3 regions of the Arthrobacter sp. MMS18-M83 genome follow, and region 2 is predicted to be linked to each of the others. Evidence: riboswitches for the same ligand, from Rfam matches in the RefSeq annotation. Region 2 holds a riboswitch; each other region holds the start of a gene.
What was found. Region 2 has a riboswitch for cyclic di-AMP ahead of OW521_RS10830 (hypothetical protein). Riboswitches for the same ligand answer to the same signal wherever they lie in the genome.
Positions count from the first base shown of each region.

Region 1: it holds a riboswitch for cyclic di-AMP, as region 2 does, so the genes downstream of both, OW521_RS12840 (hypothetical protein) here and OW521_RS10830 (hypothetical protein) in region 2, are expected to answer to the same signal.
Region 3: it holds a riboswitch for cyclic di-AMP, as region 2 does, so the genes downstream of both, OW521_RS09350 (NlpC/P60 family protein) here and OW521_RS10830 (hypothetical protein) in region 2, are expected to answer to the same signal.

Region 1 covers NZ_CP113343.1:2,721,918-2,724,161, forward strand. Annotated here, with positions in the region: gene OW521_RS12840 (hypothetical protein) at 1-969, opposite strand, end outside; cyclic di-AMP (ydaO/yuaA leader) riboswitch at 972-1,122, opposite strand; gene OW521_RS12845 (flavin-containing monooxygenase) at 1,263-2,244, opposite strand, start outside.
Region 2 covers NZ_CP113343.1:2,304,960-2,307,203, reverse strand. Annotated here, with positions in the region: gene OW521_RS10835 (glycosyltransferase) at 1-52, opposite strand, end outside; gene OW521_RS10830 (hypothetical protein) at 186-914, opposite strand; cyclic di-AMP (ydaO/yuaA leader) riboswitch at 917-1,090, opposite strand; gene OW521_RS10825 (HAMP domain-containing sensor histidine kinase) at 1,255-2,244, opposite strand, start outside.
Region 3 covers NZ_CP113343.1:1,998,962-2,001,205, reverse strand. Annotated here, with positions in the region: gene OW521_RS09355 (M23 family metallopeptidase) at 1-800, shown strand, start outside; cyclic di-AMP (ydaO/yuaA leader) riboswitch at 946-1,113, shown strand; gene OW521_RS09350 (NlpC/P60 family protein) at 1,119-1,874, shown strand; gene OW521_RS09345 (HNH endonuclease) at 2,211-2,244, shown strand, end outside.

The DNA.
Region 1 (2,244 bases), 420 kb from region 2:
CGTCGGCGAGGCCGGATCGGTGGGGGTCGGGGTGACCGTGACCGGGGGATCCGGGCTGGGAGCCGGAGCGGGTTGCGCCGGTGTGGGAACGGCTGGCACCGGAGTAAGGCTTGGGGGCAGCGCTGATGGGACTACGGAGGGAACCCGAATGGAGACTGATGGTGCCCCCGCGCTCGACGGCTTGACGGCGGCGGGCCCTTGCTGCGGCCCTTGCGCTGGGTCCGCAGTAGTCTGACCGGCCTTGGCGCTCGGGGTAGCTGCCGAAGGTAGCGCTGCAGTGCTGGGGGAAGTGCTTGCCGTCGTGGAAGGAGTGCCGGACTGCGTGGAGCTCTGGTCCTGGGCGCGGGTTTCCTGGCCGAAGAAGGGCAACTCAAGAGCCTGGCTGACGGAAGCCGCCGCCAACAAGATGCCTAGGGCTCCTGTCACCACTGCCATTCGGTTGCTCATCGTCCGGATGGTCGCAGCCTTTTTGAGGACGGCGTGCGGTTCCCGGCTGAACGACGATCCGGCAGAGGACACCGGAGTGAAGCCTGCACGAGTTGCCGTTGGAAGGGCGGTTGTGGGTGCCTTCTGGGTTTCGGCGGGGGGTGCAACGGTCGAGATGACTGCGGTGGCGGGTTCCGGTTCAGCGGGAGCCGCGGGTGCCGCCGTCTTTGTTGCCACTATCGGAATAGCCGCGGTGGCGGGTTCGGGGGCGGTAGTTGGTTCCACCGCTGCGGGTGGAACCGCCGGAATGCTCGCGGTCTCGCTGGCTTGGGCTGCCCGTTTCCGCTCGGCCGCGCGGGCGGCCGCTCGCGTGGTGGGCGCCGCCGTCGTCGGGTTCGTCGGGGTGGTTGGTGCCGGCGTCGAAATTTCGGAAGCCGGTTCAGGGATGAACGGTCCACCGTCTTGGGCCCGACGGCGTCCGGTCGGTTTGGTGCGCTCGCGCGCCACTTGGGCACGGCGAGGCTGATCCATGGTTGGGGACATGGTGATTGCCTCTCAACGCCTTCGAGGTTAGCTGTCGGGTTCGGACGAGGCCGTCCGGCCGCGCATGGCGGCTTCACCCCAAGGGCCTGTGGAGAAGTAGGCCCGGAGACTCTGGGTCCCCCGTCTCTGCCGCACGTCTAGCGGAATCCGGGTTGCGGCAGAGCTCGGCGTCAGCCCGGAAGCGGCCCAGCTGGGGATTGGGTCGCCCCTCGACGCTACAACAGCCGACTAGAAAAGTCACATTTAGATAACGGGCCGGGCGACCGGTATTCCGCGGGATTTCGCGCGCGGATCTAGTTCCGCTGCGCTCCAGTTTGCCCGGCGATGAGTCCGGCGACATGTTCGGCGTCCCGGCCGACGCCACCCACAAGGCCCGAGGTCAGCCCGTATTGGAACGGCATGCCCACGAAGAACAGCCCCGGCAGTTGTTCCACGGCGCCCCGGCAGGTAAGCGGCCAGCCGTCCTCGTCCGCCGGAAGTCCTTGGATCCAGGCAAAGTCCGGTTGGTAGCCGGTCGCCCAGATCACGGTGGAGACTGGGAGTGTTTGGCCATCGTCCAGGAGCGGTTGGCCCCCATGGGTGCCCGTCAGGCGTGGCAGGCGGGTGACTGCCGCGGCGTCGAGCTCTTTTGTGGAGGCCCGGATCAGAGGCGCGCCGTGCTTGGTGAAGCCGACCGCAACCTTGCGGCCGATAGGAGTGGATCGGTTCATCACATTGTGGATGAAGAGCCACCAAAGCCCCCCGGCGTATCGCGTCACTGGACCCGGAACGTGGAACGGGGGAGTTCCGGCGATGTAGGTGCGGTGGCTGGATGCGAGCTCCAAGGCAATTTCGACGCCGGAAGTGCCGGAGCCGACCACCAGGACATCTCCGGGCGGAACTGAGTCCGGGTTGGCGTACTCCGCGCCGTGCAGTTGGTGAATGCCTGGGTCCAAGGCCTCCGCGAAGGCTGGAATCCTCGGGCGGGCATTCGGGCCCGTTGCAACAACCACGTTCTTGGCCAGGATCGGTCCGGAGCTTGACTGGACTCGGTATCGGCCGTCGTCGCGCTCGATTCCGGTGACCTGGACGCCATGACGCACCGGGAGGTTCCAGTTGCCGGCATACGCCTCGAGGTATTCGGCCATGGCGTCTTTGCTGGGAAAGGTGCCCCGGTTGGCGGGGAAGGGCAGGCCGGGCAGCGAGTCGTGCTGCGCAGGGGTGAAGAGTCGCAAGGAATCCCAGCGGTTCCGCCACACATCGCCTGTGCGAGCACGTGAATCCAGGATGAGGAAG
Region 2 (2,244 bases):
GCACCACCGCGGGGTCCTTCAGGGTTCCTGTGGTGGATTCGATGAGCGTCATGTATCCAGAGTGCCGCCGCCGATTATGAGTGCTTAAGGCGGAACCTGTGACGCGGCTGTGCATGTGGCGAGGCCCGGTTAACGCAGTAGAGGTCCGCCCCCTGAAGGGGCGGACCTCTAAGAATTTTGTGCGCTTAGTACCAGTTGTGCGCCAAGTGGAAGGCCCAGGCCGCAGACGGGGATCCGTAGCGTTCCTTGATGTAGTTCAGGCCCCAGCGGATCTGGGTCTGGTAGTTGGTCTGCCAATCGGGGCCTTCGGAGGCCATCTTTTCGCCCGGCAGCGACTGCACAATGCCGTAAGCGCCGCTCGAGGCGTTGGTGGCAGTGGTCCGCCAATCGGATTCCTTGTTCCACAAGGTCAACAAGGAGGACATTTCGCCCTGGCCCCACCCGTAGGAGGAAAGCATGCTCGCGGCGTAAGCCTGGGCGCCGGCAGGGTCATTGACGGCGACCTGCACAGTCGGGGCTGCCGGAGCGGGCGGTGCCACGGGAGCGGCCGGTGCCGCAGCCTGGGGTGCGACGGCGGCAGGAGCGGGAGCGGGTGCCTGCGTCGGAGCGGTGCTCGGCTTGGCACTTTCGCTCGCGGACGGCGTGGCGGTGGCGGACGGCGTCGCGCTTTGCTCTGCAATGGCGCGCGATTCGGACGTCTGGCTCATGTCCTGGGCATTGATGGCTTGGTCGGCGGCCTGGGTGGCGGCGCCTGCCCCGAGGAACACAGCGACGACGCCGGCAACAACTGCCATTCGCTGGCTGGTGCCGAGGTTTGCGGCGGCTCGCCTCAGGGTGGAACGTGACTTGTTTTTCCGGGCAGTTTCGCCTCGGTGGCGCGCAACAGGGCGCGACTGATTCTTGGAATCAGACATGGTGATTGCCTCTCGACGCCTGCGGAGTTAGCTGTCGGATTCGGATGAGGTCATCCGGCCGTGGCCACTGAGAAATCGTGGCGGTACGGCTTCACCCCTAGGGCTGGCTCAACATGAGCGTTTGCCCGGAGACCTGGGTCCCCCGTCTCTGCCTGGAGTTTGGGCACCGGGGAGTGGCAGAGCTCGGCGCCTACCCGGCGGTGGCCGGAATGATCCCGCGCACCCATTCGACGGTACAGGAGGACTCCGGTTAAGTCACATTTAGGTAACGGAGATCACGGCGCCGGTGCGCCGACTTGCGCTAGCCGCCCTCCGGCGTCGTGGTCTTCTCGGCGGACCTTCAAACCGTGGCGGTCCTGAGCGCTGGAAGCCGCACGGCAAACTCCGTCCGGCCGGGACGCGAGGCCACCTCGACGGTACCTCCATGGGCCTGAACGATCGATTCCACAATCGACAGGCCGAGCCCGGACGTGCCCTCGGAACCGGAACGAGCGGCGTCGGCACGGGCAAAGCGCGAGAAGATCCTGCCTTGGAATTCAGGCGGAATGCCGGGCCCGTTGTCGGTCACGGTGACAACGGCGCTGCCATCGGCCGAGCGCATGACTCCCGTGACTACCGTGGTTCCCGCCTCAGTGTGCTTGCGGGCATTTGAGAGCAGATTGGCCAAGACCTGGTGGAGCTGCGTCGAGTCGCCGCGGACCGTGAGGGGCTCGTCCGGGAGCCTGAGCTGCCAGATGTGCTCGGGGGCCATGACTTTCTCGTCGCTCACGGTCTCGATCACCAACTGCGTGAGGTCCACATCGGTGAACTCGGGTGCCTTGCCTTCGTCCAGCCGCGCCAAGAGAAGGAGGTCCTCCACGAGGGTGGTCATCCGTTCGGACTGGCTTTGGACCCGTCCCAGCGACTTGCGGCCGTCCTCGGTGAACGTCTCCGTCATGCGCAACAGCTCGGTGTAGCCGCGGATCGCCGTCAGCGGAGTCCGCAGCTCGTGCGAGGCATCGGCCACGAACTGGCGCACCTTGGTTTCGCTTTGCTGGCGTGCCTCCAACGCGTTGGAGACGTTGTCCAGCATGAGGTTCAAAGCATGACCGACGCTGCCCACCTCTGTGCCGGGGTGGGCAGCCGACGCCGGGACGCGCACCGCGAGGGCCACCTCGCCGGCGTCGAGCGGAAGCTTCGACACTTTGGTGGCGACGTCGGAGAGTTGCTCCAGGGGACGCATGGTGCGGCGGATCAGCACGGTTCCCGCGAGTCCAATGAGCACCAGCCCGCCCAAGGACACCAGCACCATGGTCCACACGAGCGAGGCCTCGGTATCCTCTTTCGAGGC
Region 3 (2,244 bases), 310 kb from region 2:
GCCGCAGACGCGCGTCCGGTCCTACTGCTGAGCTGCGGACCATGCAAGTCATTGCGCACGATCGGCCCCGCGATCCGCATCGCGAAGTGCGCCGGCGCAAGGGCCCCTTGCGGCAAATGGCCGATTTCGCCGCCGCGAGCGGTGCGGGACAGAAGGCTGGCGTGGCCCTCGCCGCCACGGGCCTCATCCTGACGGTGGCCATGCCGGGTACTGGCGCATTGACGGCCGCTGCGGAATCGAACCAGGCTTCCACGGCTTCGGCAGGCACTCAGGCCGAGATTCCCGCTGCGGCCAATGCCACCATCGACTTCAGCCGAGCTGCCGTTTCCACTACGGCGGATCCTGATAGCAAACTTAAGCAGCTCCTGAGCGCGCAGTCCGTCGGCAGCATCAAGACGTCATCCTCGAAGGGCACGCTGGGGGCTCCGCTGGACACCCTCGCCACGGCTTCGCCGTTCGGCTACCGCGTGAACCCCATTACGGGAGGCCTTGGGGAGTTCCACCGTGGCCAGGACTTCGTGGCCCAGTGCGGCACGCAGGTACATGCGGCTGCAGCCGGCAAGGTCACGTTTGCGGGCTGGCACCCGTATGGCGGCGGAAACCGCATTGTGGTGGACCACGGCAACGGCCTGGAAACCACGTACAACCACTTATCCTCGTTCAACGTCCAGGTGGGCCAAACGGTCAACCGCGGCGACGTCATCGCTTTGAGCGGCACCACTGGCGCCTCCACCGGCTGCCACCTCCATTTTGAAGTCATGGTCAACGGCGACGTCGTTGATCCCTTGGGCTGGCTGTAGCCAATCCGATGGACGTCTCTCGAATGCTTGTCACGCTCCGTGACCTGAATGTGACATTCAGCCAAAACTCCTGTACCGTCTAACTCGCATCAACTTTTAGAGAGTTGATGCACTCGGGTGGATTGCCTAGCTCTGCCACTGCCCGAGGTTCCGTTCGCAAAACATCGTCTGGCAGAGGCGGGGGACCCACTTTTGGTCATCTTCACCGATGACCTTGGGGTTAAGTCGCAATTGTTTCCTACGGGAAGCATTGCGGCCGGATGACTCCCATCCGAATCCGACAGCTTACCTCGCGGGCATAGGGAGAGGCCTCTTAACGTGTCTTCACGCACTACTCTTGCGCGCCACCGCGCTGCGGTCACCAAGACCAACTCGCTTGCCGTCATCGCTAAGACCGTCGGCAGCAACGCCGGTGGTGTAGGCCGTCAGGCAGCAGTTATCGCCGCTGCGTCCGGTCTGGTTCTCACTAGCGGTATCGCGGCCAACGCTGCCGAAACCAACGTCCCCCGCGAGTCCACTGCGACCTCCACCCTGGAAGTTCAGTCCATCGCCCAAGCCAGTATTGCGGCCGACTCCTCCGTCGCCATCAAGTACGAACGTCCGGCTGTTTCCACTGAAGCTGCTCCGGTTGTAGAAGCGCCGGTTGCCGTCCAGGAAGCTGTTGCCGCTCCCAAGGCTGCAACAACGGGTGTCTCTACGCTTTCCGTTTCCGCCGCTGTATCCCCCGCCACAAAGGTTGCCAGCGGCAAGGGCGCAGCAATTGCCGCCGCAGCTTACGCGCAGCTTGGCGTTGCCCAGGACTGCACCGCCCTGGCTTCGAACTCCCTGGCCGCTGTTGGCATCAACTTCCACGGTTGGCCGGCAGACTACCTGTCCCTCGGCCGCACGGTCAGTGCTGCTGAAGCGCAGCCGGGTGACCTCGTTTACTACCAGAACGGCGGCATGGGCAAGGCCCACATCGCTGTTTACGTCGGTAACGGCATGGCCGTCCACGGCGGCTGGAACGGTGGCACCACTGCTTTGTACAGCGTGAACATCGGCTCCGGTCCAGTCTTCATCCGCGTTGGTGGCTAAATAGCTTCTGCTGAACAGTTTCACAGGAACATCCCCGCTGGTCCGCCCGCGGGGATGTTCTGTTTAACCAGCATGTGCCACATCTCGTGCCCACGGTCTGCTGCGGTCGATTCCGGGCGCGCGGCAGCGTCAACAGCCGCTGCTCCCGGACAATTGAAAGTTCCCGCCACATGTCCGGTACGTGAACTTTGCCCGACGCAGCGCCGGAACCCATCCACGGATTCGTTGATCTGGCCTCCGGGTGTTTACTCTTGTGATGTCGATCCACAGCCCGTACATGCAGAGGGCAGCCGGCCCTCGCGCCCCTGACGGGTGCGGCCGTGAAGAGGTACGTGCATGCGCACACTCGTTCTGAATGCTGGATATGAAC